4 regions of the Uliginosibacterium paludis genome follow, and region 3 is predicted to be linked to each of the others. Evidence: predicted binding sites of a transcription regulator. Region 3 holds the regulator's gene; each other region holds the start of a gene.
What was found. The regulator FNR, encoded in region 3, switches genes on or off when oxygen is low (the NO sensors DNR and NnrR bind a similar motif). The targets are predictions, from matches to a motif close to TTGANCTAGNTCAA.
Positions count from the first base shown of each region.

Region 1: ubiU (ubiquinone anaerobic biosynthesis protein UbiU) is a predicted target of FNR. The motif match lies at 3,406-3,419, and genes of this name have one in related genera.
Region 2: ABDB87_RS14835 (OmpW/AlkL family protein) is a predicted target of FNR. The motif match lies at 2,394-2,407, and genes of this name have one in related genera.
Region 4: ABDB87_RS09845 (formate/nitrite transporter family protein) is a predicted target of FNR. The motif match lies at 2,640-2,653, and genes of this name have one in related genera.

Region 1 is NZ_JBDIVF010000005.1:169,522-176,845, forward strand. It holds gene ubiT (ubiquinone anaerobic biosynthesis accessory factor UbiT) at 1-417, opposite strand, end outside; gene ABDB87_RS14395 (glycosyltransferase family 9 protein) at 527-1,411, shown strand; gene ABDB87_RS14400 (U32 family peptidase) at 1,418-2,326, opposite strand; gene ubiU (ubiquinone anaerobic biosynthesis protein UbiU) at 2,339-3,346, opposite strand; gene ABDB87_RS14410 (oligogalacturonate lyase family protein) at 3,545-4,708, shown strand; gene ABDB87_RS14415 (porin) at 5,005-6,123, shown strand; gene ABDB87_RS14420 (phasin family protein) at 6,493-7,047, opposite strand; gene lptA (lipopolysaccharide transport periplasmic protein LptA) at 7,273-7,324, opposite strand, start outside.
Region 2 is NZ_JBDIVF010000006.1:75,411-82,734, forward strand. It holds gene ABDB87_RS14820 (ABC transporter ATP-binding protein) at 1-7, opposite strand, end outside; gene ABDB87_RS14825 (hypothetical protein) at 10-468, opposite strand; gene ABDB87_RS14830 (alkaline phosphatase) at 471-2,228, opposite strand; gene ABDB87_RS14835 (OmpW/AlkL family protein) at 2,458-3,078, shown strand; gene ABDB87_RS14840 (threonine aldolase family protein) at 3,156-4,190, shown strand; gene ABDB87_RS14845 (phosphomannomutase/phosphoglucomutase) at 4,692-6,071, opposite strand; gene ABDB87_RS14850 (putative bifunctional diguanylate cyclase/phosphodiesterase) at 6,338-7,324, shown strand, end outside.
Region 3 is NZ_JBDIVF010000003.1:99,565-106,888, forward strand. It holds gene ccoG (cytochrome c oxidase accessory protein CcoG) at 1-1,156, shown strand, start outside; gene ABDB87_RS09290 (FixH family protein) at 1,170-1,667, shown strand; gene ABDB87_RS09295 (universal stress protein) at 1,800-2,243, opposite strand; gene fnr (fumarate/nitrate reduction transcriptional regulator Fnr) at 2,504-3,274, opposite strand; gene hemN (oxygen-independent coproporphyrinogen III oxidase) at 3,334-4,716, shown strand; gene ABDB87_RS09310 (sulfite exporter TauE/SafE family protein) at 4,759-5,475, shown strand; gene ppa (inorganic diphosphatase) at 5,645-6,190, shown strand; gene ybiB (DNA-binding protein YbiB) at 6,247-7,161, opposite strand.
Region 4 is NZ_JBDIVF010000003.1:216,979-224,302, forward strand. It holds gene lpxA (acyl-ACP--UDP-N-acetylglucosamine O-acyltransferase) at 1-27, shown strand, start outside; gene lpxB (lipid-A-disaccharide synthase) at 46-1,185, shown strand; gene rnhB (ribonuclease HII) at 1,188-1,772, shown strand; gene ABDB87_RS09840 (TrmH family RNA methyltransferase) at 1,783-2,577, shown strand; gene ABDB87_RS09845 (formate/nitrite transporter family protein) at 2,735-3,520, shown strand; gene ABDB87_RS09850 (AP2 domain-containing protein) at 3,645-4,178, shown strand; gene ABDB87_RS09855 (HesA/MoeB/ThiF family protein) at 4,326-5,081, shown strand; gene ABDB87_RS09860 (hypothetical protein) at 5,064-5,318, opposite strand; gene ribD (bifunctional diaminohydroxyphosphoribosylaminopyrimidine deaminase/5-amino-6-(5-phosphoribosylamino)uracil reductase RibD) at 5,417-6,502, opposite strand; gene nrdR (transcriptional regulator NrdR) at 6,499-6,978, opposite strand; gene glyA (serine hydroxymethyltransferase) at 7,094-7,324, opposite strand, start outside.

The sequences.
Region 1 (7,324 bases), on a different contig from region 3:
GCGACCCAGCCAGGCGGGCGGTTCGATGCTGTCGAGCAGGTTCTTCAGCGTGAGTCCGAGCTCGGTGTCGCCCTCGATGCGCAGCTTGCGCTGGAAAAACAGAGTATCGGGGTCTTCGGTCCGGCGCAGCAGCTTGAGGTAGTCGGGGCTCGCCGCCCGGAAGCTGACATCTGCTTCGATGGCGGAGGAGGCCGGACGGAAATGCCCGTCGGCATAGCGAAGCGTGGCGCGAACACCCATGTCTTCAACGATGATGCGCACCGTGCGGCCTTCGAGAAAACCGAAGTCGGCGTCAAGCTGACGGGTCAGACGGGCCAGTTCGAGCGTGGCGCAGAGTCCGTCGCTCCAGGGGCGCTGGGGCAGCCTGACGCCCAGTCTCGCCAGGACGGAGGGAAGTTTGAAGTCCGCGGGTATCATGTCAGGTCTCCATAGGGGGCTGAATTGTTCGACTGCTCGCGACTATAGCGTCCGGGCGACTGGGATAACTTGAGATGGATCGCGAAGCGACAAGTTTTGCGAGCAACGCATGGCTGGTCGGATAGGTCTGATATTGCAGAGCGAAGGCATGGGCGATTGCCTGTTCGCGATTCCGGTGATTCGCAAGCTGAGGCAGATCGAGGCGCCGGATACGGTGTTCGACCTGTTCAGCCATCATCCGGACCTCTTTCGCGCCTGTCCTTATGTGGCCGGCAACCACAGGCTCGATGAAGGAGCTGTGGCGATCTATGCGGCGAATAACCGGATTGCCCGCCTCTTCGATCTTCAGGCGTTGCCGCACTGGGCGATGAACACCTGCGATTTCATCAGCATTCCGCTCGGTATCGGCCAGCTCACCCTTGAAGAAAAGCAGCTCGAATATTTTCCGGTCGAGCAGGATTGCGCCTCTCATTTCGATGTGGTCCTCAACACCTCGATGACCTGGCCCAGCCGGACCTGGGTGCAGGAGAACTGGCAGCGGCTGGCCGATTCGCTGGTCGCCCGTGGACTCAGCGTTGCGGTGGTCGGCAAGGATGTCCGGAGTGCATCGGACGAGATGGAAAAGCGTTCGCCTGCGCTCGCGGGCTGCGTTGATCTGGTCGGGCAACTGAGTCTGGACCAGACCCGATTCACGATCGCGCATGCCGGCCTGTTCGTGAGTTGCCAGAACGGGCTGGCCGTGCTGGCGGGCACGACCGAGACCGAATGCGTCATTCTCGACAAGTCGGTCGAATGGAGCCGGCATGCCGTCATCCGGCATGAGAGCCCGCTTTATCGAGCGACCTATGTGAAGGGCCTGTGTCGCGATTACTGCGGCGTGATCGATCGTTGCCCCAAGCCTGAAAACCGGGGCGCGTTCCTCTGCATTCCGTCTTTCGAGCGTGTGGAAGCCGCCGTGCTGCAGCGCCTGCGGGCTTCGGGGCGCCTGCCCTGAAGCGGGTCAGGCGCTTGCCAGTGCTTCCTGCAGGATGCCCGCTTCTCCACGCCAGTAGCCGTCACACAACTCCGACGGCGCCAGTGCTTGAAGACGGGACGTATTGACTGCTTCCCCGTCCAGTGCGGCGCGGTGCAGCGCCACGACTTCCGCCGTGTGAGCCGATTGCGGGCTGATCCGCAGATGCGTGACGCCCGCCGGTTGTTCGCGCAACAGATGCGGCAGCAGGGCTTGCGTGGCGCCGGACTGCGTCTGGATGCCGTTGATGGCGAGAAAGTGCTGACCTTCGCGGGTGTCGAGCGCGAGTCCATCGGGAAATTCGAGGCAACGGAACTGGCAGTCGTCCTTCTTCAGATTGAAGTGACGAGCCGTGAAGCAGCGTGCAGAAAATGCCAGAGGCATGCGACCCCAGGCAAATACCTCGGTCTCGATGGCGGGCGCATCGGCGAGCAGCGTGGCCAGCTTGTCGCGGCCGGTCTCGATTGAGGCGACCCAGCGCTTCGCTCCCATGCCGGCAAACAGCCGGAGTGTTGCGAGGTTGTAGATGTTCAGGTGCGGGCCGGCGATCCAGTGCTCGATGCCTGCACTGCGCAGCACGCCCACGGCACCCAGGTCGTTGGCCTCGACCAGGAACTCGCCGTTATTGCAGAGGCGGCGCAGGCTCTTCATCTCGCTTTCGGATTCCAGCAGCGCCTGGCAGGAGAGGACGACTTCCTTGCCGGACTGCGCCAGTTCGCGTGCGAGCCCGATCCAGTCGTCGAGCCTGAGTTGCTGCCGACGACTGCACACCACTTCGCCCAGATGGATGGTGTCAAGCGCCCAGTCCGCCGCGTCGCGATAGAAAGCAAGGGTGGCTTCGCGTGGCCAGAAATAGAGCAGAGGGCCCAGGGTGAGTTTCATTCGGGTGTCGGACATGGAGCGACTTTCCTATTTCCAGGGGCGCAGATAGGCCCCGAGCGTGACATGCTGGCCTTCGGAAACCTTGCCGAGTGAGGCTTCCCAGGCCGGTTTCGGTGCGAAGCGGACCGGGTCCGCGATGGCGGCGTCGATGGCGGCCCGCAGGGTCCGGGTGACCTCGGCGACATAGGCGGGACTGCGCTGACGCCCTTCGACCTTGATGGCCGCGACGCCCATGCGCATGAGCTCGGGCAAGGCGCTCATCACGTTGAGGCTGGTGGGCTCCTCGAGCGCGTAATAGGTTTCCGCGTTGACCTCGAAACGCCCCTTGCAGAGCGTCGGGTAGCCGGCGGCTTCGTCCTGACCATAGCGGTCGATCAGGATGCCGGACAGGCGGGCTTCGGTGCCGGTGGGCGTTTCGACCCAGCGCACGGCCTTGGCCGGAGAGCACACCCCGGCCGTGTTCGGCGACTCACCGGTGGCATAGCTGGAGAGCAGGCAGCGTCCCTCCACCATCACGCACAGACTGCCGAAACCGAAGACTTCGATCTCGACGTCGGTGTGCGCCATCACATGCTCGACCTGGGCCAGTGTCAGCACGCGCGGCAGCACGGCCCGCTGGATGCCGAAGAGGTCGCGGCATAGGTTGATGGCTTCGTAGTTCGTGGCCGAGCCCTGGACGGAGAGATGCAGGCGCAGGTCAGGATGCGTGCGACGGGCGTAATCGAGCAGGCCCATGTCTGCAAGAATGACCGCGTCCACGCCAAGTTCCGCTGCCGTATCGACCGCCTTGTGCCAGCGGGCCTCGTCGCCGGCCTGGGCAAAGGTATTGATGGCCATGAGCACCTTGCGGCCGCGATCCTGCGCGTAGCGGATACCTTCCCGGGCGGTGTTCTGGTCAAAGTTCAGGCCGGAAAAATTCCGGGCATTGGTGGCGGCATCCTTCAGGCCCATGTAGACCGTGTCGGCGCCGTTGTCGACAGCAGCCTTGAGCGCCGGAAAGGCGCCGGCAGGGCAGACCAGTTCGGGTTTGCGCATGAGAACAGGAATCCATTCGTGACAGACCGGCAGGATAGGGAGCAGGACGGAAAAACCGCTTGCCCTGCGTCAAGGCGCCGGTAATGTTGCGAGATTCTTGCTCGACTGCCCGCTTAAAACCTGAAGGCTTGCCGTAAAATGCCGGACTCCCTGCAGACAGATACTGCAGCTCCGCCGTTTTCAATCAGGGGATTCATCATGGCCAAGGGCGACATCATCCAGCTCAAATTCGAAGACATCATCGACTCGGACACTGGCGCGCGCGTCACGCGTCTGACTCCGGTGGATGTCACCTGTCACCGTAACTACTTCTATCAGAAGTGTTTCACCAATGACGGCAGCAAGCTGCTCTTCGGTGGCCTCTTCGACGGTGGCAGCTGGAACGCCTATCTGCTGGATCTCAAGACCCAGCAGGCTCGCCAGCTCACGGATGGGGTCGGCAAGATCGACAACACCTTCGGCAACTTCCTTTCGCCGGATGACAAGTATCTGTACTACGTGAAGGGTGGTCGTGAGCTGCGCCGCGTGGCCCTCGATTCGCTGGCCGAAGAAGTCCTCTACACGGTGCCGCAAGGCTACAAGGGCTACGGCACCTGGGTGGCGAACTCCGCCTGCACCAAACTCGTCGGCATCGAAGTGGTCGAAGGCGACCTGCTGCCGCTCAAGACCTGGCAGGAGTTTGCCGAGCAGTATCACAAGAATCCGCGCTGCCGGCTGGTTCGCATCGATATCGAGTCCGGCACCGCCCAAGTCATCTACGAGCAGGCGAAATGGATGGGGCATCCGCTCTATCGTCCGTTCGACGACAACACCGTTGCCTTCTGCCATGAGGGCCCGCATGACCTGGTTGATGCACGCATGTGGTTCGTCAATGAAGACGGCACGAATGTTCGCAAGGTCAAGGAGCACGGCAAGGGCGAGTCCTGCACGCATGAGTTCTTTACGCCCGATGGCTCGAAGATGATTTACGTGTCCTACAAGGAAGGCAGCGTCGAGCGCTGGATCTGCGCCGCCGACCCCGTCACGCTCAAGAATGAAGCCCTGCTGACCATGCCTGCGTGTTCGCACCTCTATTCGAACTATGACGGCAGCTTGCTGGTGGGCGACGGCTGCGACACACCGCCTGATGTGTCGAACACCGCCGCGCATGAGCACGAGAACGACCCGTTCCTGTATCTCTTCGATCTTAAGACCATGAGCACGAAGAAGATCGCGAAGCACAGCACTTCGTGGAAGGTCTACAAGGAAGATCGTCAGGTCACGCATCCCCATCCGTCATTCACGCCGGATGACAAGCGCGTGCTGTTTACCTCCGACTTCCAGGGCGAGCCCGCCCTGTATCTGGCAGATTTGCCTGCCTGATCGGGAATCTGTTCGAACAGGAAAAGCCGGGCTTTGGCCCGGCTTTTTCTTTTCTGAAGCAATGTTTTCGCATGAGTTGTTCGTTTTTGGCTCGTGTTTTTTTAGCCGGATGCTTGTGTTCTTGTTGCACCGGCGCAACGCAAAACCCTTGAACGCTGCGGCGGACTTGTGTTTTCGGTTGGCGGGGGACGAGGCCATTGCCAGAATCCACCCAACTTCTCGAATCGCGAGAGGTGGGATGGGAAAGCAAGGTAACAAAGGCCATGCCCCCGATCTTCAACTATGAGGAGAAACTCATGCAGAAGAAACTGATTGCTCTCGCTGTTGCTGGTCTGATGTCCGGCGCGGCTTTTGCCCAAACCTCCGTTACCCTCGGCGGCAAGTTCGACGCCTGCTATTCGTTTACCCGCACTGGCTATCAGGCCGGCAAAACCACCGAGGCTCTGACCGACGGCTGCAACTCCTCGAGCCGTATCACCATCGGCGCCAAGGAAACCATCGCTCCGGGATACGACGTCCGCGTTGACTACGACGTTCGCTTTGGCAACGTGCATGAAGGCAAGTCGGGCGTGGCTTCGAACGACAAGAAGGCCATGGCTTTCACGACCCCGGCTGGTACGCTGCAGTGGGGTACCGCCAACCTGGTTTCGAACGAATACAAGCTGGTCGAGAAGCCCTACATGGTCACCCCGAAGGACACCGAACTGGTCAAGTTTGGCGTGTCCCAACTGCGCGAAGAGTCTCTGACCTCGCGTAACACCTCCTACTGGTCGCCGGTGCTGTCGGCTGGCCCGGTTAAGGGCTTGGTTAAGGCAAGCTTTGCAACGGGCGACAACCGCAAGACCGCCAACTCCGCTGATACGAATATCTATGGTTCGGGAGATGCGTATTCTGTGGGCGTGGAAGCCGTGGTTCTTGATGGCCTGCTGGATTTCGACCACGACTACACACGTCGTTCCACGAGCGGTCTCAGCTCTGGCGGGGCTGGCGGCATGATTTACACGCACACCTATGTGAGCCTGCGTCCGCTGCCGAGCCGTAACCTGAAGATCTCCGCCTCGTTCAACACCTATCGTGGCTATAACCCGACGGTGGTCACCGACATTTTCAAGGAAAAGAACACCAACTTCGTGGTGTCCTACAACTTTGACGGCAAAGCGGAAGTCGGTCTGGGCATCTCACACCTGAATGACCTTGGCGCCTCCCGCAACAGTGGCCGTGCCATCATGCTGGGCGGTTCGTACTTCCTGAGCAAGAGCGTTCAGCTGTACGCAGGCGTTGCCAAGACCAACTTCGACTACGACCAAGGCACCATCTCCGGCGGCAAGTACACCGGTACGGGCACCAACTTCGTCGGCAACATCAGCAAGCAAGACAGCCGCGTGGTCAAGGTCGGTATCATGAAGGAATTCTGATCTCCGCAAGGAAATCAGCTTCTTGGAAAGGCAGCCTTCGGGCTGCCTTTTTTATTTTTAGATCAACACCGATCTGGCAGAGTATTGAAAATTCATTCAGCCTCAGGTTCTCGATGAGTCGAAGCGTGGGTTATCGACTGACGGTGCGGTCGGCTGCTGTCTCAAGTTGCTGTTCCGCGCCGTGGTGTAAGGCAAGAGGTCGGAGATTGATGAGGTGAGCGCCAGCGGGCCAGAGAGAGTCTCCGAGACTTATCGCCTGATGGCATGCCGTGCGATTTGTGGCCTGACGGGTGACAAAAAAACCGCAGCCATTGCGGCTGCGGGTTGAAAAGCCCGGCGGTTGCTGCCGGGGCCCGATGACGGGTTGTGTCAGGCGACCTTGCGGCTCTTGGGTGCCGCGTTGCCGACTGCCTTGACGGTCGCGCTGGTGGCTGCCGCAACATTCGCTTCGGTGATTTCCGCGACCTGTTTCGCGGCTTTGTTCATGCTGTCGTAAGCGGAGTTTGCTGCGGCGATGGCGGACTTGACGGCGGCGACAGCGACATCAGAGCCAGCCGGCGCCGATTTCGCAGCCTTGTCCAGTGCGGCGGAAACGTTCTTGTTCACTTCACTGAGCTGGGATTCCACGATTTTGCTGAAATCTTCCTGTGCAGCGGCACCGATTTCATACACGCTGCGACCGTAAGCAGCGAGTTTTTCGATCGTGGGTTGAGCCAGCGAAGCCTGAAGGGAAAGAAGCTCCTGAATGTCCTTGGCGCCAATGAGCGTCTTGGCGTTAGCAACGCTTTCCTCGAGAAGGGTGCGCGCCGTATTCAGGTTGAGGGTAGCCAGTTTTTCAGCGCATGAAAAAGCCGTGTTGGCGATGGTCAGTGCGGCTTCGATGCTGGCCTTGTTGGCGCTACCCAGTTGCTCGGGAAAGGACATGATGGTCTCCTGTATGTAATTCGATGACGCGGGCATTTGCGTGCGCTAATGCTGCATCGCACAAACAGAATTATAAGTAGGAAAACCACAGAGTCAAGAAAGAGTTGTGCGCTGCAAAAAGTCTTTCTATTCAGTTGTTTGTGTCGGTCTGCGTGCAGAAAGGCAGGCAGTTTGCCTGATGATTTGCGTATAGACCAACGGGCTGCCCTGGCTTGCCAAGGCGCGTCAGGGTTTGCCGGGAGCTGCAGGCTTGGCGGATTTTGGGTAGATGGTTGTG
Region 2 (7,324 bases), on a different contig from region 3:
TGCTCATGCTCAGTTGATCTTGTGAAACACCGCATCGCGGATGCGGAGCTGGCTGACGAAGCCGGTGACCGGATCGGTGAAGCTGCCTACTTCGAGCACGCCCTCCACTTCCAGACGCTCCGAGAAGTTGGCCGGGATCACGGTCTTGCTGGCATAGATCACCACGATGTCGACCGGCCACTCGGCGTCCGAGGAACAGAACGGGCAGATCGCCACCGGCTCGCGGGTGAGCACGAAGAACTTGCTTTCGGGCTTGAGCGGGGGCGCCATGTAGCCACGCAGGCGCACGGTCTGCCCCTTGAGCGCCAGCGTGCGATCAGCGAACTTCAGGCCCAGCACGGTGTTGGATTTGTACAGGCCGTCGAAACCGAGCAGCTCGCTGGCAAGGGCCAGCGGGCTGGCGAGCAGCGCGGCGAGGGAAAGAAAAAACCGGCGACGCGAGCCGCCGGTTCCTGATGCTGCCGGCATGCTTACTTGCCGGCCTTGCCCAGCGCGAGCGCATCGGCGATCACGCGGAAGAGGTCGGTGTTTTCCATCTGGCCACGCACCTTGTCGGAGCCCGGACCGGTGGCAGTCAGGATTACGTCATCGCCGGTATGCACGCCCTGGTTCGCGCCACGCGGGCCACTGTTGGGCAGATTGCCCTGGCGGAACACCGCGCCCGGAAGATCCTTGTATTTCTCGTTGGCGACCATGATGCCATCGGCATTCTTGATGGCCGGCACGTTCTCGCCGTCCAGGTAGGGGCGGAAGGTTTCGTAATAATCCGGCGTGTTGGCGAAGACCAGACGCAGGCGGCGCGAGACATCGACCTTGTCCGGATAGCCGTCGGCGTCCGGTGCGGGGTAGTTCGGGAAGCCGGCGTCTTCATAGGTGCCGATCCTGTTGCGCATGTCGGGGCCGGGGGCTTCGTCATTGACCGTGCCGACGACGCTGACGCCGTGGGTGTGGTCTGCCGTCACGAGGATCAGCGTGTCGTTGCCGTTGGCCTTCGACCAGTCCTTGGCTGCTTTTACCGCGTTGTCGAGCATGATCGTGTCATAGATGGCGCGCTCGGCGTCCATCGAGTGGGAGTACTTGTCGATGCGGGCAGACTCGACCATCAGCACGAAGCCCTTCTTGTTGCGCGACAGGATCTTGATCGCGGACTTCATCTGCTCCACCACATCGGGCTGATCCGGGAACTTGCTGACCGAGCCCTTCTTGAGGAACTTCAGGTCCAGCGCGCCATCGACGTTGCCGGTGTTGTAGAGGCCAAGCAGCTTCGTGGTTTTCGCGCTGTCGGCGGCCGCGTTCATCTCGGCTTTCGTGGTCGCGAAGGCATAGCCGGCGGACTTGAACTTCTCGATGTAGTCGACTTCGTCAGTGCGCTTGGAGCCCGGCGTCGTCTTCGGCAGGAAGTTGGGCGAACCGCCACCCATCATCACGTCGATCTTCGAGTCGTAGAACATCTGCACGATGTCGTTGTAATCGGAGCGGCGGCGGGTGTGCGCCACCATGGCGGCGGGCGTGGCGTCCTCGATTTCCGAGTTGGTGACCGCACCCACGGCGAGGCCGGCGCGCCTGGCCGCTTCCGCCAGGGTTTCGACCTTCGGATGTTCGAGCGAGCCCTTGGCGCGCGAGCAGTACACGCCCAGCGCGTTCACGCAGGTCTTGTGGCCGGTGGTGTAGGCGCTGGCGGCGTTGGCCGAGTCGGTGATGATCGAGTCAGTGCCTTGGGTGGTCAGCAGCGCCATGGCCGGCATGTCGTCCATGGCCAGCTTGCCGTTGATCTTGCCGTCGCTGATGCCCTTGCTGAGGATGCGGGCCGCGGTGCGGTGGCCGATCGAGAAACCGTCACCGATGAAAAGGATCACGTTCTTCGCGCGGGCTTTTGCCGGCGTGGCATAGACATTCCAGCTCACCTGCCGGGTGTTCGTGCCGTCCGACACTTCGACCATGTAGCGACCGGGGCGGGCGAGGGAGACATCCTTCACCATCAGGCTGGATTCACCCTTGCCGGTTTCGTCCGGAACCAGGGTGGCCTGCTTGCCGAGCACTTTCGTGTAGTCCTGGCCGTTGAGCGTGAGCTTCAGCTTCGAGGCGTCCACCAGGCCGGGGAACTCGACCTTCAGGTCGAAGCGCGAGCCGGCGAGGATTTCGGCACGGTTGAGCGGGTAGATGGTCTGGGCAGCGGCAGGCAGGGCGATGGCCGCGCAGAGCGCAGTCGCGAGCGACGTGAGGCGCATGGAAAGTGTCCTTGGGTAGTAGAAAGGCAACGCCCGGGAGGGTAGGCGCCGCAGGTTTCATTTCCATGACAGACATGTTTCAGGTCACACGGGCCGCACCGCCCGGGTGCAGAAAGCTGCTTCCCGCGTCACTAGGTGAAATCCCATGTTGCCGACAATGTTTTGTTGATTAACATCAAGCGGATTAGCCATTTCATATGTGTGGGTTTCAACAACGGAGGGGCAACTCATGTACACCAAGAAGACGTTCTCGTTTGCACTCGCCCTGGCCGCCCTGCTTTCCAGCGGCGCCATCCATGCCCAGGAAAGCCCGTTCATGGTGCGGGCGCGGGCGGTTTACGTGGATTTCGAGAATGACCAGCGCAGCGGTCTGCCGCTGGGCGGCGCCACGGCGGTCGAGGCGAAGAGCCGCTGGATTCCGGAAGTGGACTTCAGCTACTTCTTCACCAAGAACATCGCGACCGAGCTGGTGCTGACCTACCCGCAACGCGTCGACATCAAGGTTGGTGGCAGCAAGCAGGGCTCGATCAAGGCGCTGCCGCCCTCGCTGATGCTGCAGTATCACGTGACCGAGCTGGGCGCCTTCAAGCCCTATGCCGGTGTGGGCCTGAACTACACGATCTTCTCGAAGCGCAACAACATTCTCGATGGTGCGGCCTCGGTCGAGAAATCCAGCTTCGGCCCAGCCTATCAGCTGGGCTTCGATTACGCGCTCACAAAGAACTGGTCGCTCAACTTCGACGTGAAGTACATCCGCATGGAGACGGATGTGAAGGTCGGTGGCAACAAGGTGGGCAGCGTCGGGCTCAACCCCACCACCTGGGGGATCGGCGTCGGCTATCGCTTCTGAACACGAGGCAGTATGCTGAACGGGGCGCCGGGAGGTGCCCCGTTTTTTTGTGCCGTTCCGTTTCAGTGAGTCTTCCGATGAGCCAGCATTTCGCCAGTGACAACTACGCGGGCATCTGCCCAGAAGCCCTTTCCGCCCTGCTTGAAGCCAATGCCGGTCACGCCCCGGCCTATGGGGACGACGACTGGACGCGCCGGGTGGCAGACCGGATGCGCAGCGTTTTCGAGACGGACTGCGATGTGTACTTCGTGTTCAACGGCACGGCCGCCAATTCGCTCGCGCTGGCCTCGATGTGTCAGAGCTATCACAGCGTGATCTGTCACGAGCTCGCCCATGTGGCGACCGATGAATGCGGCGCGCCGGAATTCTTCTCGAACGGCGCGAAGCTGCTGCCGACATCCAGCGAAGCCTCCCGCCTGAAGCCGGAGGACGTGACGCGACTCGTCGAAAAGCGCAATGACATCCACTACCCCAAGCCCAAGGTCGTCACGCTCACCCAGGCCACCGAACTGGGCACGCTGTACCGGCCCGAAGCCATCGCGGCAGTGAGCCAGCGCGCGCGTCATCACGGTCTCAAGGTGCACATGGACGGGGCGCGCTTTGCCAATGCGGTGGCCGCGCTCGGGGTCGCCCCGGCAGACATCACCTGGCGTGCCGGCGTTGACGTCCTCTGCTTCGGCGGGACCAAGATGGGCCTGCCGGTGGGGGAGGCTGTCGTGTTCTTCGACCGCGAACTCTCGGAAGACTTCGCCTGGCGCTGCAAGCAGGCCGGTCAGCTCGCCTCCAAGATGCGCTATCTCGCCGCGCCCTGGCTCGGCATGCTGCAGGACGACGTCTGGCTGCGTCATGCCGCTCATGCCAACGCCATGGCACAGCGACTCTCGCGCGGACTGGTTGCGCTGGGCCTCAGACTCATTGCTCCGACCGAAGCCAATGGCGTGTTCGTTGACATGCCGCTGGCGCTTGAAGAGGCGCTGCGCGGCCGTGGCTGGCGCTTCTACAACTTCATCGGCGGTGCCGCACGCCTGATGTGCGCCTGGGACATGCAGCCCGAAACCGTCGACCGCTTCCTTGTCGATGTGAAGGAGCTGGCGGCCAGCATGGGGATCTGACGGGGCGCTGTCGGCCGACAGGGGATTGGTGGCCGAAGCCGCTTCGGGCGGCCCGTTCATGCTTCGATACCTCAGCACGAGCGGAATTACAGTTCGAGCTAGATCGGCAGAGCAAAGCCCTGTGTCTTCCGGCTGCGCGGCTCCACTCCTCCACCGGATCCAGGTTGTCGCTATACCTGCATTGAAACCGTTCGCCCTGAGGTATCGAAGGGGGGCGGTTTCGGGGCCGAATGCGCTCCGGGCGGTCCGTTCATGCTTCGATACCTCAGCACGAACGGGATTACTGCTTGAGTCAGATCGGCAGGGCAAAGCCCTTGGTCTTCCGGCTGCGCGGCACCACTCCTCTGCCGGATCCGGATTGTCGTCCTGCCTGCATTGAAACCGTTCGCCCTGAGGTATCGAAGGATGGCAGTTTCAGGGGCGAACGCGTTTCGGGCGGCCTGTTCATGCCTCGATACATCAGCACAAACGGACTGCCGCTTCGCTATCCGCCCCAGTTACTCAGAATGGCAGCTCGATTCCCGGCCAGGCGGTGCTGATCAGGCTGCGGAATTCAGCCTGGATCCGTTCGAGGGCTTCGGCGTCGTCCGCCTCGAAGCGCAGCACCACGACCGGGGTGGTGTTGGAGGAGCGGGCCAGTCCGAAGCCGTCGGCAAACTCCACGCGCAGGCCGTCGATGGTGATGCGCTCGACTTCGCCGCTGAAGCTGAGCTGGCTCAGTCGCTCAACGAGCTGCACCGGTTCGCCTTCCTTCATCTTGATGTTGAGTTCCGGCGTGCTGGTGGCGTTCGGCAGTGCCTTCAGCACGGCGTTGGCGTCCGGACTCTTCGAGAGGATCTCGAGCAGGCGCACGCCGGTGTAGAGGCCGTCGTCGAAGCCATACCAGCGTTCCTTGAAGAACATGTGGCCGCTCATCTCGCCGGCGAGCGGGGCGCCGGTTTCCTTGAGCTTGGCCTTCACCAGCGCGTGGCCGGTGTTCCACATCACCGGCTCGCCACCGTGCTTGCGGATCCAGGGGGCGAGGTTGCGGGTGCATTTCACGTCATAGATGATCTGGCCGCCGGGCACCCGGCTCAGCACGTCGGCCGCGAAGAGCATCAGCTGGCGGTCCGGATAGATGATCTCGCCATCCTTGGTGACCACGCCCAGGCGGTCGCCGTCGCCGTCAAACGCCAGACCGATCTCGGCATCGCCTGCCTTCAGCGCGGCGATCACGTCTTCCAGGTTTTCGGGCTTGGAGGGGTCCGGGTGGTGGTTGGGGAAGTTGCCGTCCACGTCCGAGAACAGCTCGGTGAGCTCGCAGCCCAAGCGCTTGTAGAGCTCGGGCGCGGTGTTGCCGGCCACGCCGTTGCCGGAGTCGAGCACGATCTTCATCGGGCGGGCGAGCTTTACGTCACTCAGGATGCGCTTGATGTAGGCCGGGCGGACGTCGGTACGGGTGACCGTGCCCGGGGCCACGGCGACTGCCAGCTTGCCCTCGACGATGTTGCGGCGGAGCGACTGGATCATGTCGCCGTAGAGCGTCTGGCCGCCGAGCACCATCTTCAGGCCGTTGTAGTCGGGCGGGTTGTGGCTGCCGGTGATCGACACGCAGGAATGGGTGCCGAGGTGGTAGGCGGCGAAATAGGTGATCGGTGTGGCCACGCAGCCGATGTCGATCACATCGATGCCGGTGGCGATGATGCCGGCCGCCAGGGCTTCGGCGAACACCGGGCCGGAGAGACGACCGTCGCGGCCGATCACGATGGCCTTCTGGCCACGTGCGAGGGCTTCGGTGCCCAGTGCCTGTCCGATGGCGCGAACGGTGTCCACGGTGAGGGATTTGTCCACGATGCCGCGGATGTCGTAGGCCTTGAAGATCTCGGGTGCAGGAGTGTGCATGGGCGGTGCTTTCCGATGTCAGGTGAAAGGTGCGATCACTCGATTATAAGGGTTGCCCCCGGCACCGGCGGCAAGACCTTCCATCGTGCAGGGGCGGAGCGTGCCCTGGATCACGCCGCCGGGCTCGAATCCCGGCACCCGTGCCGCGAATGTGTCGGTCCGGCACCGCAATGCCCGGCCAGAGGGGCGCTTCAGGGCAGACAGGGATTGCAGGAATCGGCGTGAGGGGGGATCCTGCCTCCCGGAGCAATGATGGATCGTGATGCATGAAAACAGGGCTGGAAGGGGCGCCGATCACCTACACCGTGCAGAAGGAGCTGCTGCGGCAGGCCTATCGGCATCAGCCGGGCAGTATCATGGTGGCGATCGCGGCGGCAACCGGTGTGAGCCTGCTGGCCCACCATGCCGGGCTCCCCAGCATCTGGATCTGGTTTGCCTTCATGGCCATCATGAGCCTCATCCGCATGTTCGCCCACCTGCGCTTCGTGCGCCTGGGGCTGATGCGCTGCGAGGATCCGGTTCCCGATGCCTGGCGGATCTGGATTGCCGTCACCCAGGTGGCCAGTGGCGTGCTGTGGGGGCTGCTGGCGGTGGTCTGGAGCACGCAGATGCATGGCGAGGTGCGCTATGCCACCCTGATCGTGCTCTCCGCCCTGGCCGGTGGCGCGACCGGTGTGCTCGCACCCTTGCGTACGCCGGCGCGCCTTTTCATCGGTCTCGTGCTGCTGCCGCCAGCGGTCATCTTCTTCCTGCAACCGCCCACCGACCCGGTGCTGGGTTTCCTGGCCGTGGTCTTTTTCTGCGTGATGATCTTTGCCCATCACAACAATCATCTGGCGATGCGCGAAGCCTTGCTGCTGAGGGCGGAGAACAGCGGCCTCATCGACCGTCTGGTGCGCCGCACGCGGGAGTCCGAGGCGCTCAACCACAATCTCGAGGAAATCGTGCTGGCACGCACCAGTGCGCTCGAGCAGATGTCCCAGACCGATACCCTGACCGGGCTGCCCAACCGGCGCTGGCTGCTGCGCGAGCTGGAGGCCCGGCGCGGCGGCGAGGAGCCGCTGGTGGTGATGCTGCTGGATCTGGTCCGATTCAAGCAGATCAACAACCGGCTGGGTCATGAAGCCGGGGACATCGTGCTGAGCGCGGTGGCCGAGCGCATCCGCGTGGTGCTGGCGCCGGGGCAGGCGGTGGCCCGCTGGGGCGGGGATGAATTCGTGCTGCTGACCTTCGGTGCCGACATGGGCGCGAAG
Region 3 (7,324 bases):
CCTCTCGGTCATCCTGATCATTTCCGCCTATTCGCTATTCCTTTTTACCGCTGCCGCAGGGCGACTCTGGTGTGGCTACGCGTGTCCTCAGACGGTCTATACCGAAATTTTTCTCTGGATTGAGCAGAAATTCGAAGGCGATCGCGGCAAGCGGATGAAGCTTGATGGCCAGAAGTTTTCTCTGCAGAAACTCTGGAGGAAGGGGGGGAAATATGTCGCATGGATTGCCTTGTCTGCGTGGACAGGCATAAGTTTCGTCGGATATTTCACCCCGATTCGCGAATTGCTGGCTGATCTGATCCAGTTTTCTGTGAGTGGCTGGGCATTGTTCTGGATCCTGTTTTACAGCGCATTCACCTATCTGATGGCCGGGGTGATGCGTGAGCAGGTATGCAAGTACATGTGTCCCTACGCCCGGTTCCAAGGGGTGATGTTCGATCCCGATACGCTGGTGATCACCTACGATGAGGCAAGAGGCGAGCCGAGGGGGTCGCGCCGGAAGGGGAGTGACCCTAAAGCCCAGGGTCTTGGTGATTGCGTGGATTGCGGCATCTGCGTGCAGGTTTGTCCGACGGGAATCGATATCCGTAAAGGATTGCAGTACGAATGTATTGGGTGTGCTGCGTGTATTGATGCCTGTGATCAGGTAATGGACAAGGTTGGGAGCCCCAGAGGTTTGATTCGGTATTCCACGGAAAACGCAATCAAACAGCATTGGGGAAGGGCTGATATCGTCCGGCACGTCTTGCGGCCGCGGATTCTCATCTACAGCGCTGCGCTCTGCGTGATCTGCATTGCTTTCGTGTGGGCGCTGGCTACCCGCACACCGCTGCGTCTTGATGTCATCAAGGATCGGTCAATCATTACGCGCGAAATCGAAGGCGGGCTGATTGAGAACGTTTACGTGCTGAACCTCATGAACATGAGTGAGGCCCCAAGAGTCTTGACGATCGGTGTTTCGGGACCCGAGGGCGTGCGTCTGGATGGGGCGGGAACTCTTCAGGTCGAAGCCGCTCAGAACAGGTCAGTGCCCGTACGGGTTCGTGTTCCCGCGGATGGCTTGAGCAAAGGTTCCCATTCCGTGTTTTTCATCGTGACGGCAGCTGACGATCCATCGCTGGAAATTCGGGAAAAAGCCGTTTTCATCGCACCTTGAAGAGGAGTTCTCCATGACACGGTTGATGGCGGCTGGAGCGCCATGGTATCGCCAAGGCTGGCCCTGGTTTTTGATGAGTCTGCCTGCCGCGGCGGTCATTGCGGGATTGGCGACCTGGTATGTCGCCTGGAAGTCCAACGACGGTCTGGTTGCGGAGGACTATTACAAGCAGGGTCTGGAGATCAATCGCTCTCTGGAAAGCCAGCAGATGGCCAAGCAGTTGGGGGTTTCCGGACTGTTGTCTTACGAAAATGGCGTAATCCGGCTGCGTGTCAGTGCTGCACGCGAGATCAGCTTTCCGGATGTTCTGGAATTGAACATTCTGAGTCCTGTCAGAGCAGGGAATGATCGGAACCTGAAGTTGACGCGTAACGGTGATCATTACGAGGCAAGGATGCCACCCTTGCCGGATGGGCACTGGAATCTGGCACTGGCAGATGGTGCGGGAACCTGGAGAATCCTTGGTGCCGAGCTTTTCCCCTTGAAGGGTGAGGCGGCCTTGCACCCCTGAGGTTTTATATCTGAAAGAGGCTGGGGCAAATTCTTGGCGGATCTCGAGTCTGTGTCAGTCAAGGCCGGGGCTCCTGGGAGTCCAGGCCTTGCTGCCAGATTCAATTGCGGTGTGGAGGAGTTGGGCCTTCCTCTAGCGATAGACGAGGACAGGGATCTTGCAGTGGGTAAGAACCTTGTGGGTTTCAGAGCCGATCAAGAGTCCGGCCAGTCCTTTTCTTCCATGCGAAGCCATGAACACGAGATCGCAGTGTTCCTGCTGAGCGCTTTCGATGATTACCTCGTAAGGCACGTCGCTGATCGCGGTTTTCGCATTCGCTTCCACGCCCGATCGCTTTGCGACTTCGGAGGCTTCGTTCAGTATCTTGCGGGCCTGCTCTTCGGTGCCCCGGGCAAAGTCTTCCCTGCTTTCCGGGGCGAGCATCGTGCCTTCGCCCGCAATGGGTAGAGGAAAGTCAGGTTGTATGTAGAGGAATGTGATCTGTGCATCGAGCGTTTTGGCCAGCGCGACAGCGCTATCAACCGCTTTCGACGACAGTTCGGTTCCGTCGGTTGGAACGAGCAAGTGCTTGTACATATGCAGTCTCCTTTTACAAAAAAGGCTACGGCGGGCGTGAGGCGTGGAGCGGGGCGTGTGTTCTGTTTCGCCTCTCCATTCCGCCGCATGTCACACGCGTGACGGGGCTCTCTGTTCAATGAGATTGTATGCCTCGAGCAGCATGGAGGTGCCCCGTACAATCCCTCATGCTATGAGGCTTGCCTTGTCCAAGGATAGGGGGCAGAAACGATTCGCGCGCCGGGAGGCGCGCGAAGAAGCAGGGCTCAAGCGTTCAGTGTTTAACTGGGCGCGTGATTGAGCAGCGCCTTGAGGCCGTCGGCGTCCAGAATGCGGATGTACTTCTGCTGTACGCCGATCAGCCCTTCGTCATGGAACTTGGAGAAGGCGCGGCTAACGGTCTCCAGTTTGAGACCCAGATAGGATCCGATTTCCTCGCGGGTCATTCGCAGGTGGAACTCCGAGGCGGAGTAGCCGCGGATGCGCATCCGCTGCGAGAGGTTCAGCAGGAATGCCGCGATGCGTTCCTCGGCTCTCATCGAACCCAGCAGGATCATGAGGCTCTGATCGCGAACGATCTCCCGGCTCATGAACTTGTGGAACTGCTGCTGCAGAGACTTGATATGACGGGACAAGTCTTCAAGCTGATCGTACGGCATGATGCAGACTTCGCTGTCTTCCAGGGCCGTGGCATTGCAGACGTGGCGATCATTGCTGATCCCGTCCATGCCGAGAATTTCCCCAGCCATCTGGAAGCCGGTCACTTGTTCCAAGCCTTCTTCCGTCAGGATGTCAGTCTTGAAGAAGCCGGTACGAATCGCATAAATCGCTTCAAAAGCGTCTCCAGCGCGGTACAACTGCTGTCCACGCTTGAGTTTGCGTTTGACGACCAACTCATCCAGCTTGTGAAGGTCGCTATCCTCCAGACCAACGGCGAGGCAAAGCTCTCGCAGGTTGCACTGGCTGCAAGCGATCCGGATGTTGTTGGGTGTCAGGGTAATGTTCACTTTCTGGTCCACGTCGGTGAGTGTACCTTGGGACTTGATCGGCATCAACGTTTTTGCAGTATAAGTCTGAGATTGTGATCTGCTTGATGAAATGAGCTTGAATCGTGCAACAGACGATAATTTTCGATCCTGACCTTATCCGTCGCTTCGATATACCAGGTCCCAGATACACTTCTTATCCGACGGCGGACAGGTTTCTGCAGGAGTTCGAGCAGCATGCGAAGGCTGACAGCCTGAAGACGGTTGTGGCAGGTGTGAAGTCCCCGCTTTCCCTCTATTTCCACATCCCGTTCTGCAACACCATCTGTTACTACTGCGCCTGTAACAAGATCATCACCAAGGATCGCTCTCTGTCAGAGCGCTACATTTCCTATCTGGAGAAGGAAATGGCGCTGCAGGCAGCCTTGCTGCCACAGCGTGGGGTCGTAACGCAGATGCACTGGGGAGGGGGGACGCCCACCTTTCTCAGTCAGGCAGAGATCCGGCGTTTGATGGCTTCCATTCGTAGCCATTTTGAACTGGCCGAGGAGGGGGAGTTTTCCATTGAAGTGGATCCACGCAAGGTGACATCGGAGGTGGTGGCGCAGCTTGCTTCCGAAGGGTTCAACCGTATGAGCGTCGGTGTGCAGGACTTTGATCCCAGGGTGCAAGCTGCGGTTAACCGGATTCAGAGCGTGGATGAGACGCACGCGGTCATCGCTGCCGCCCGTGCCGAGGGTTTCCAGTCGATCAGTGTCGATCTGATCTATGGTTTGCCGCACCAGAACGTGGAGCGCTTTGCGACGACCCTGAACACTGTGCTCGGGATGCGGCCTGACCGGATTGCGCTCTACAACTATGCACATTTGCCGACGCGTTTCATGCCTCAGAGGCGGATCAATGAGGCGGATCTCCCTCCGCCCGACGAGAAGCTCCGCATCCTTGCGCTGGCCATTGAACGGCTTGACAAGGCTGGCTACGTCTATATCGGCATGGATCACTTTGCGCGACCCGATGACGAACTTGCCGTTGCGCAACGCAGTGGTCGATTGCAACGCAATTTTCAGGGCTATTCCACTCACGCTGAGTGCGATTTGCTGGCGTTCGGGGTTTCCTCTATAGGCAAGGCGGGGGGGGCATTCAGCCAGAATCACCGTGATCTGGAGCCCTATTACGCAGCACTTGATCGCAACGAACTGCCTGTGCTCAGAGGCTGGGCCCTTTCAGAGGATGACAATCTGAGAAATGCGGTCATTCAGACGCTGATGTGCGATTTCGAGCTGACGTATGAGATTTTCAATCGTCGGTACGGCATTGATTTTGTCGGCAGATTCGAGCCGGAGCTTCAGGAACTGGCTGAGCTTGCTGCGGCAGGTCTGCTTGACATGGACAAGCAGGGGATCCGAGTTACGGACGCCGGCAGGATGCTCGTCCGGATCGTGGCCATGGTATTTGATCGCTATCTCCGCAGTGACCGGGAAAAGCGACGTTACTCCCGGGTCATCTGACACAGCCGCTACAATGGGCCATGACATGTCTTCAGGTGCACCGTGGCTGATTTTTCCTCGAGTGGTTTTGTTTCGGTTTTTCTGATCGGCTTGCTGGGCGGCGCGCATTGCATCGGGATGTGCGGCGGCATTGTCGGGGCGCTTTCAGCGAGTGGCTCCGGCAATGGACAAGGTTTCTGGGGGCGAAATCTGGCCTATAACGGCGGCCGGATCGTCAGCTATGGGCTGACCGGCTTGATCGTCGGGGCCGTTGGTTCCGCAACCATGCTCTTCAATCATGTCCTGCCTGTCCAGCTGACTCTGTATGTGTTGGCCAACCTTCTTCTGATTGCGATGGGCGTGTATCTGATGGGCTACACGCACGTACTGGCAGGGGTAGAAAAGGGCGGGCAGTTCCTTTGGCGAAGATTGCAGCCACTGACTAGGCGTTTCATGCCTGTCCGAACCTGGAAACAGGCGCTGCCGGTGGGATTCTTGTGGGGTTTTCTGCCTTGTGGCATGACCTACAGCGTATTGTCTCTGGCACTGGTCAGCGGTTCTGCTGCTCGTGGTGCAGGCCTGATGCTGGCTTTCGGTGCCGGAACGCTGCCGAATCTGCTGCTTGCGGGGGTTTTGCTCGCGCGCTATCGAAATGTCGTCAGGGGACGGTGGTTCAGGCTCCTTGCCGGTCTGATCGTGATCTGTTTCGGTGTTTACGGATTGATCAGAGCCCCGCAACTCGGAGGGGCCTTGTGGGCAGGCGCCATCTGCGAAGTTTGACTTGCCGGCATGCACCGCTCCCGCCCTGGTGCGGCGCACAAAATTGGGGGGCTCCGGTAGTCCGTGTGATTACTGATACCCGGCCGATACGAAAGCCTCCAGAATGACGGGGTTTCAGCTCGTCTGGCACGCAACGGCCAGCGAGAGATGACATCAACAAGGGGATCTCATGGGTTTCAACAATGTTCCGCCAGGAAACGTTCCGGATGACGTCAATGTCATTATTGAAATTCCTGCGCACGCGGATCCGATCAAGTATGAGATCGACAAGGATACCGGGGCTGTCTACGTGGATCGTTTCATGGGGACGTCGATGTCCTATCCATGCAATTACGGCTACGTTCCGCGATCCATCTCCGGCGACGGAGATCCGGTGGATGTCCTCGTCATGGCGCCGTTTTCCCTGATTCCCGGGGTTGTGATCCGGTGCAGGCCGGTTGGCGTATTGCGAATGATCGATGAGGCTGGGGAAGACGCCAAGGTTCTCGCCGTGCCGGTGTCGAAAATCACCTCTCTTTACGACAACATCCGGACTTATCAGGATCTGCCCTACATGCTGTTACGGCAGATCGAGCACTTTTTCCAGCACTACAAGGATCTGGAGCAGGGCAAGTGGGCGAAGGTGCTCGGCTGGGATGGCCCTGACGCAGCACGGCAGGAAATCTATGCGGGCGTCGCCGCGTTCAACGCCAAGGCGGGGGACGAGACGGACTGAGTGTTTGGGAGCGCGATTGGTCGAGCGCTCTCTTGGCTGGACTTGCCGATTCGGCGTCAATTTGCGCTGGCAAGTCTGCGGAGCGCCGATACCTGATCAAGGATCGCTTGTGGGACCGGCGTGGCGCCGCTCAGCATGCTCCGGATCAGGCTTGCGTTTTCTTCGACAGAGCAGCTACTGCCATCGATTTCGCTGCCTTCGAACTCGCAAGCGGGAAACAGCTCTTCCGCTACGCCGTTCCGGAAACCCAGAAGGCGCGGGCGTCGCCTTGGCGCGGCATAAGATTCGCCTTCCGTGCCGCGCATCAGCAGCGCTGTCGCGGACTCCGCGGCAAGCAGCGCCTCCATTGATTCCAGGTAAGGGGGGTGCGTTACAGCGACGACACGCACGCTTTTGCCTCTGCAAGGATCAAGCAGTTTTGCCAGGGTGTGGCCGCTGTTTCTCACGCCAAGCGCGAGACGCAGCCCGAGCAGCCAGTCCAGTCCGCGCGCAATCATGTCAACCCGCAGGCAGGCCAGACGGCGGCTCTCAAGCATGGCGCCTGCTGCTTGAAGTGTTGTTTCAGGGTCGACCCCGAGCGCTCCGAGCAATTCGAACGGGCTGACTCTCGACTCGAAGTCGTGCCGTCCCTGGATCAGCACAGGAACACCTTCACGCGCGAGCAGCATTGCGACCAGTGGCATGAGATTGGGCTGTTTTCTGGCACCGTTATAGGTCGGCAGAATTACGCAGCGCTGTCCTGCAGGAACCTCGATCTGCCGGGTTCTTTCATTGAGCGCGTCAAGAAAGCCACGCATTTCCTCAGGGCTTTCCCCCTTGATTCTTAGGGACAGCAGAATTGCACCAAGCTCCAGATCCGGAACCTTCCCATCCAGGATTTCGGCAAACACCCGCGCTGCCTGTTCGCGTGTCATGTGCCGTGCGCCTTTTGCGCCGCGGCCGATTTCCTTGATGATCGGTGCGTAGTTCATGATTCGATTATCGCGCGTCGCTCCGGATTGACAAAGTGAACTCCGCGCCAAACAGGGCGCGATCGATGCCGGGGGCGCGCAAGTGTGTCCGGTGATTCATCCATGACGTTGAGCGCTGGCAGCAGGAGGCGGATGCGAGGTTCAGGTTGCGTCTCTCCGATGG
Region 4 (7,324 bases), 120 kb from region 3:
ATGGCCAAGCGCGGCATCATTCGCTGAGTTTTCCGGAGAGCCAATATGCGGATTGCCATGGTGGCTGGCGAGGCTTCGGGAGACCTGCTGGCCGCCCACCTGATTGAAGCACTGAAGCAGCGCTATCCGGATGCCGAGTTTGTCGGAATCGGTGGTCCGCGCATGTGTGCGGCGGGTTTTGTCTCCTGGTGGCCTGCCGAGCGGTTGGCCGTCATGGGTTATGTCGATGTGCTGCGGCGACTGCCCGAGCTGCTGGGCATTCGCCGGCAGCTCCTCCAGCGCCTGAAGGAATCGCCTCCGGACATCTTCATCGGCGTCGACGCGCCCGACTTCAATCTGCCGGTCGAACTCAAGCTGCGCTGCTCAGGCGTTCGCACGATGCACTACGTCAGCCCCTCGATCTGGGCATGGCGCGGACATCGGGTGAAAGGCATCGGGCGCGCAGCGGAACATGTGATGTGCCTGTTTCCCTTCGAGCCGGAGATATACCGTCAGCATGGAATTCCGGCGACATTCGTCGGTCATCCGCTCGCCGATGTTTTCCCGCTTGAGGATCAGCGTGCCACGGCAAGAGAGTTGCTCCAGCTCGAACCTGACCAGGAAATCGTTGCCGTGCTCCCGGGGAGTAGGGAGGGCGAGGTTGGGCGCCTGGCCGGAACCTACGTCAAGACAATGCGCCAGCTTGCATTTGTCAGACCGGACGTTCACTTTCTGGTCCCGCTGATCACGAGAGCTACGCGGGAGATGTTCGAGCACGCCTTGCACGCGGAGGGGGCTGGGCATCTGTCCGTGCGGCTGATGTTTGGCCATGCTCATGATGCAATGGCGGCTGCCGACACCGTGCTGGTTGCCAGTGGCACGGCCACGCTTGAGGCGGCTCTGCTCAAGCGGTCGATGGTGATTTCCTACAAGGTCGGAAAGATGACCTATCGGCTGGCCAAATGGCTCAGCTATCTGCCCTGGGTGGGCCTGCCCAACATCCTGGCGCGCGAGTTCGTCGTGCCCGAGTTGCTGCAGGACGATGCGACGCCCGAGAAACTGGCCGCAGCGCTTCTGGCCTGGCTGGAAGACCCGGAAGCGCGCAAGCATGTTGCACATCGCTTCGAAGCCATGCATCTGAGCCTGAGGCAAAACAACGCCGAGAAGGCTGCCGCAGTCGTGGCCGGCATGCTGGGGCGTGCATGACGATGCTTGCGCGGATTTGCGGCGTCGACGAGGCGGGGCGTGGCCCCTTGTGCGGCCCTGTGCTGGCTGCGGCAGTCATTCTTGACCCGGCACGGCCGATTGCCGGACTGGCCGACTCCAAGAAATTGAGCGAGAAGACGCGCGATCGACTGGCGCTCGAAATCCGGGAAAAGTCGCTCGCATGGTGTATTGCCGAAGCTTCGGTCGCGGAAATCGATCAGCTCAACATCCTGCATGCCACCATGCTCGCCATGCGGCGTGCAGTGGAGGGGCTCGCACTGCTTCCTCAGGAAATCCTGATCGATGGCAATCGGGTTCCGCCCGGCCTTGCCGCTCCGGCACGTGCCATCGTGAAAGGCGATGCGCTCGAACCTGCGATCTCCGCAGCATCGATTCTTGCGAAAACAGGCCGCGATGCCATCCTGCGCGAGATGGATCAGCGCTATCCTCAGTACGGATTTGCGGCACACAAGGGCTATCCGACAGCGGCACATCTGGATGCACTGAAGCTTCACGGGGCTACGCCTGAGCATCGCCGGAGTTTCGGGCCGGTGGCTGCCATCCTTGCCCAGGCTGCGCTGTTCTGAAAGAGGTGCGATGAAACTCATTTCCTCGCGGGACAATCCGCTGTTCAAGCATTTGCGGGCGCTGCTCGAAGATGCGCGCGCCCGCCGCGAGGAGGGCGCCTCGATCATTGATGGTGAGCATCTGCTTGAGGCCGCGATTGACGCTCATTGGCACATCCGCAGGCTGATCGTGCAGGAGTCTGTCGGAGCGGCTGCTGCCGAGCGCTGGTTGGTCGCCATCCAGCGACAAGGCCTGATCGCGCCCGAGGTGATTTCATTTTCGGATGCCCTGTTCCGGCAGCTGAGTCCCGTCATGACGCCGACCGGCTTTCTCGCCGAGATTGCCGTTGCTGGTCCTGTGCCGGAAGAGCTGCATGATGGCGATGTTCTCGTTCTGGCGGGAATCCAGGATGCCGGGAATCTCGGCAGCCTGATGCGCAGCGCCGTTGCGGCGGGCATCCGGCAAGTCTGGCTGGACAGGCAATGCACCCAGCCCTGGTCACCAAAGGCCCTGCGAGCAGGGATGGGGGCGCAATTTCATCTGTCGATCCGGGAGGGCTGTGATCTTCCGGCGCTGTTGGCCGCTGACGCTCGACCGGTGGCGGTAACATCGTTGGGCCAGGGCTGTCGCGATCTTTACGAGCTCGATCTGCGCAGTCCGCATCTTTGGGTGTTCGGCTCGGAGGGGCAGGGGGTGCCTGCGCAGATCGTCAGCCTGGCGGACATCAAGGTCCGGATTCCCATGGCCGGCAACATCGAATCCCTCAATGTCGGTGCAGCCGCCGCAATCTGTCTGTTCGAGCAGCTTCGCCAGCGTCAGGGCTGACACAGACTGCATCGTTTCCGCAGGCATTGCGGTGCTGCCGGGGCGTTTTGTGTTTTAAGTCTTTTGTCTGTATCAAATTCCGTGCATGACAACTGTGGTGCAATGGCCCACCTGCTTTTGCCGTGTCGGCAAGAGTCATGCATTGGAGTCTGACCGAATGATTGACCGTCCCCTGGTAGAAAAATCGGCCGCTACAGGCCAAAGAAAAGTCACGCTGCTCGAAAAGGATCCTGCCCGTTACATTGCCCGCGCGGTGCTCGCCGGCATGTTTCTCTCCATCGTTGTCTTCGTGTTCTGGTCCCTGCTCAACGACCTGCATGACACGCCCTTCGGCAAAGTCATCGGTTCGGCGTTTTTCGGTGTAGGCCTGTGCATCATTGTTTTCACGAACACCGAACTCTTCACCAGCAACAACATGTACCTGGCCGTGTCCTCCGCCGAAGGCCGGACGACCTGGGGCAAGACCGTTGCCTTGTGGACGGTATGCTGGCTGGGCAACTTCGTCGGCGCCCTCGTCGTGGGCGGTCTGCTTTATGGTGCCGGGGTGCTGGGCACCCTGCCTGAAAGCCATGCGCTGTTTGCCGGCGCAGAGCACAAGGTCCATCAGGCCATGTCGGTCATCTTCTTCAAGGGCATCCTGGCCAACTGGATTGTTTGTCTGGCTGTCCGCGTTTCCATGGGGATGAAGGAAGACATCGCCAAGATCGTGACCATCATCTGCGTGGTTTTCATCTTCCTCTACCTGGGCTTCGAGCACTCGATCGCCAACATGGGGACTTTCACGATGTCGCTGCTCGGCCACGGCAGCATCACGATGGGCGAGGCGGCCTATAACCTCGTGTTTGCCACTTTGGGCAACATCGTGGGCGGGGCGCTGTTTGTCGGCATTCCGCTGCGTTTCGTCAATCCCAAGTCTGACGGAACCGAAAGCGTCGGTCATTAAGCGTCAGCAGGTCTTTGCGCCTGTCGTGCCGGCAAGCATTTGCCGGCACTAAAGTTTTTCCCCCCGCTGCCGAAAATCCTCCATATCGCCGCCGTTCCCCACGACAGCAAGATGGAGGATTGAAGTGAGCAGAGGCAATGTGTATGGAATCAGCCGTGTGGACAATGAAGTCAGCCGCACCCATGGGTGGCTGGTGACTGTCCAGCGGCGAGGCCAGATTTTCCGCAAGCATTTCAGTGATGGCGTGCACGGCGGTAAGCAGAAATCCTTTCTTGCAGCCAAGCAGTTCCGCGACGAGGTCATTGCAAAGCACCCGCCCTTCACGATGCGGGAATACTCGAGCATCGTGAAGAAGAACAATCGTTCTGGCGTGGTGGGCGTTTGCCGTTACTGTGCATCCGAAACACGAGATCTTCCCGAGGACAAGCAGCGCTGGTTCTGGGTGGCGTCCTGGCCGCTGCCGGATGGCCGCCGCAAACGGGTGAAGTTTTCCGTCAAGAAATATGGCGAAGACGGTGCATTCAAGATGGCGCTGAAAGCCCGCAATGACGCGCTCAAGCAGATCGATGGAGAATTCGATCCGGGTGCTGTCCGTCGCAAGCCCGCGCGCAGGCAGAAGGCGGTCGCCAGCCAGGCCTCCAAGCTGCAGGCTGCCTGATCCTGCACTGATTGGCCGGGGCTGACTGCCCGATCAAGGTTTACCGACCCGCCCTGTCTCCATGACAGGGCGGGTTTTTTCATGCCATCTGCCTGCCGAGTGTGAGCTTGCCCGCTAGAATTGCCCTTTGAACCGGGCCTGGCTGCCATGAACGACGATCAGTTGCTGCGTTATTCCCGTCATATTCTCTTGCCCGAACTCGGGGTGGAAGGCCAGGAGGCCATTTCGAGAGGGCGGGTGCTGGTGGTTGGCGCCGGGGGGCTTGGCTCGCCGGCTGCGATGTATCTTGCGTCCGCTGGCGTTGGCGAGATCGTGTTGTGTGATGGCGATACGGTCGACCTTACCAATCTGCAGCGTCAACTCCTGCATGTGGAAAGCTCTCTGGGCCTTAACAAGGCGGTTTCCGGCAGGGAAAGCCTTGGCCGGATCAATCCGCTGGTCCACGTGCAGGCGATCGAGAGCAGGCTGGAAGCGGAGCAGTTGCTGTCACTCGTCGGGGATGTCGACGTCGTGCTGGACTGCACTGACAACTTTGCGACCCGGCACGCGATCAACCGGGCTTGTGTGCGGCAGCGCAAGCCGCTCGTATCCGGGGCGGCAGTCCGTTTTGACGGCCAGCTCACGGTTTTTGACCTGCGTCGCGACGACCAGCCGTGCTATCACTGCCTGTTTCCCGAGGGGGAAGATGTGGCCGAGATGCGTTGTGCCGTCACCGGCATCTTTGCGCCACTGACCGGCATCATCGGTGCCATGCAGGCTGCAGAGGCGCTCAAGCTGCTGGCTTCGTGCGGAGCGTCGGTAGCGGGGCGTCTGCTCGTACTGGAGGGCCTGTCGATGCGCTGGCGCGAAATCCGTTATGGGCGTGACCCCGGATGCGCGGTGTGTTCAGGGCAGAAAAACTGAGGCTTCCAGCAGTTCGGCAAACTGAAGATTGAGTTTGCGGGCGTGTTGAAGCGCTTCGATGTGGCTCAGCAGCTCGGCCAGTTGCCGGCGTTCACTGAGGCGGCTCTCGCCGCCGTCATCCTGCTGTTCGCGTCTTGGGCTCGCGTCAGGGGCGATGCGGGCGGCAAGCGGGACTGCGCTGATGGCGGGTGTTGCGGCGGTATGGGCTGAAACAGCCCGGGTCAGACCCATCTGCATCCTGCAAGACTCCAGACATTCGGAATGCCTTGAATCTATGGGATACGCCGTCGTCAGACATCAGGGGAAGGCTGGCAGTTCGTGTCCTGGCTGGCGGATCAGAAGCGTGCACTGATGCGCAGGTCTGGACCGATCTGATCCACTCGGTCGATCCGGAGCGAGGTCTTGTCGTCCAGACCGGAGAGTTCCGGCAGGGCGAACATGCCTCGCGCTGCGTGACCGAGCAGGCAAGGTGCCATGTAGAGCAGGAGGGCATCTGCCAGTCCTGCCTGGATCAGCGCGCCATTGAGCCGGGCACCGGCTTCGGTCAGTACTTCGTTGAGCCCGCGACGCCCCAGCTCTGTCATGAGTGCCGCGAGATCCACGTGCTCGTTAGTAGAGGGGAGCTGGAGCACTTCGCAGCCTTTTGCCAGGAGCGGGTCGCGCCGTGCGGCATCGTTGCTGGTGGTGACCACCAGCGTGTTGCCATGTTCAAGCACCGCGGCGTCCGGCGGTGTCCGAAGTTCGCTGTCGATAACGATGCGCAGGGGCTGCCGTTCGGTCTCGATGCCGCGGACGTTGAGGCGGGGATTGTCGGCCAGCACGGTTCCGCTGCCGGTCAGAATGGCACAGGAGCGGGCGCGCCAGTGATGGACGTCCGCGCGTGCTTCCGCAGAGGTGATCCATTGGCTCTGACCATCTGCCAGGGCCGTTCGACCGTCAAGTGAGGCAGCGGTCTTGATCCGGAGCCACGGACGGCCACGCTCCATGCGGGCCACAAAGCCTTCATTGAGGCGGCGCGCCTCTTCTGCCAGCAGATTGCAGGAGACTGCGATGCCTGCCTCGCGCAGCATCTGCAGCCCCCGTCCGGACACCAGGGGGTTGGGATCCTGCATGGCGCAGACGACGCGACTTATCCCGGCATTGATCAAGGCACCTGCGCAGGGCGGGGTGCGTCCGAAATGGGAGCAGGGCTCGAGCGTGACATAAGCGGTCGCACCGCGCGCGCGCGCGCCGGCTTCTCGCAGCGCGTGAACTTCGGCATGAGCTTCGCCGGCGCGTACATGCCAGCCCTCTCCGACCGTTTCGCCATCCTTTACGATGACGCAGCCGACTCGGGGGTTCGGCGTTGTCGTATAGAGCGCTCGCTCTGCCAGCGCCAGAGCACGGGCCATGAAGGCCTGGTCTTCGGGAAGGAACATCAGTTGCGTTTGCTGTTGCGGTTCCGGGCGGTGCTGCTGACTTCCCGGATGGCTTCGGAGAACTCTTCCGCGTCTTCGAAGTTGCGATACACCGAAGCGAAGCGGATGTAGGCGATCTTGTCCAGACGCTTGAGTTCGCGCATCACCAGTTCGCCAAGTTTTTCGCTGGGGATTTCGCGCTCGCCCAGCGAGAGCAGGCGGCCTTCGATGCGGTCCAGGGCGGCTTCCACGCTCTCGGCCGTCACGGGCCGTTTGCGCAGCGAAAGCTTCATGCTGCCAAAGAGTTTTTCCCGTTCGTATTCCGCCCGGCTGCCGTTCTTCTTCACCACCAGCGGCATCTTCAGCTCGATCCGCTCGTAGGTGGTAAAGCGCTTGTCGCACTCGTTGCAGCGACGGCGGCGGCGGATCAGGTCGCCTTCGTCGTTTTCACGCGTGTCGGTGACCTGAGTGGAGGGGGTGCCGCAGAAGGGGCACTTCATGACGCGCGCTCCGCACGCGTCATGAAGAAAGGGTGCAACGGGCGCCGTACAACACATCCAACGACAGCGCCTTCAAGGTTTGACGTCCGATGCATCACGATGCGCCTTTCCGTTATCAGGCTCCGTAGACGGGGAACTTCTTGCACAGCGAGGCCACCTCGTTGCGCACGCGTTCCAGCACGGCTTCGTCATTCGGGGCATCAAGCACATCGGCTACCAGGTGGGCGATGCGTTCGGCCTCGATCTCGGTGAAGCCGCGGGTTGTCATGGCCGGGCTGCCGATGCGGATACCGCTGGTGACGAAGGGCTTTTCCGGGTCGTTCGGGATGCCATTCTTGTTGACCGT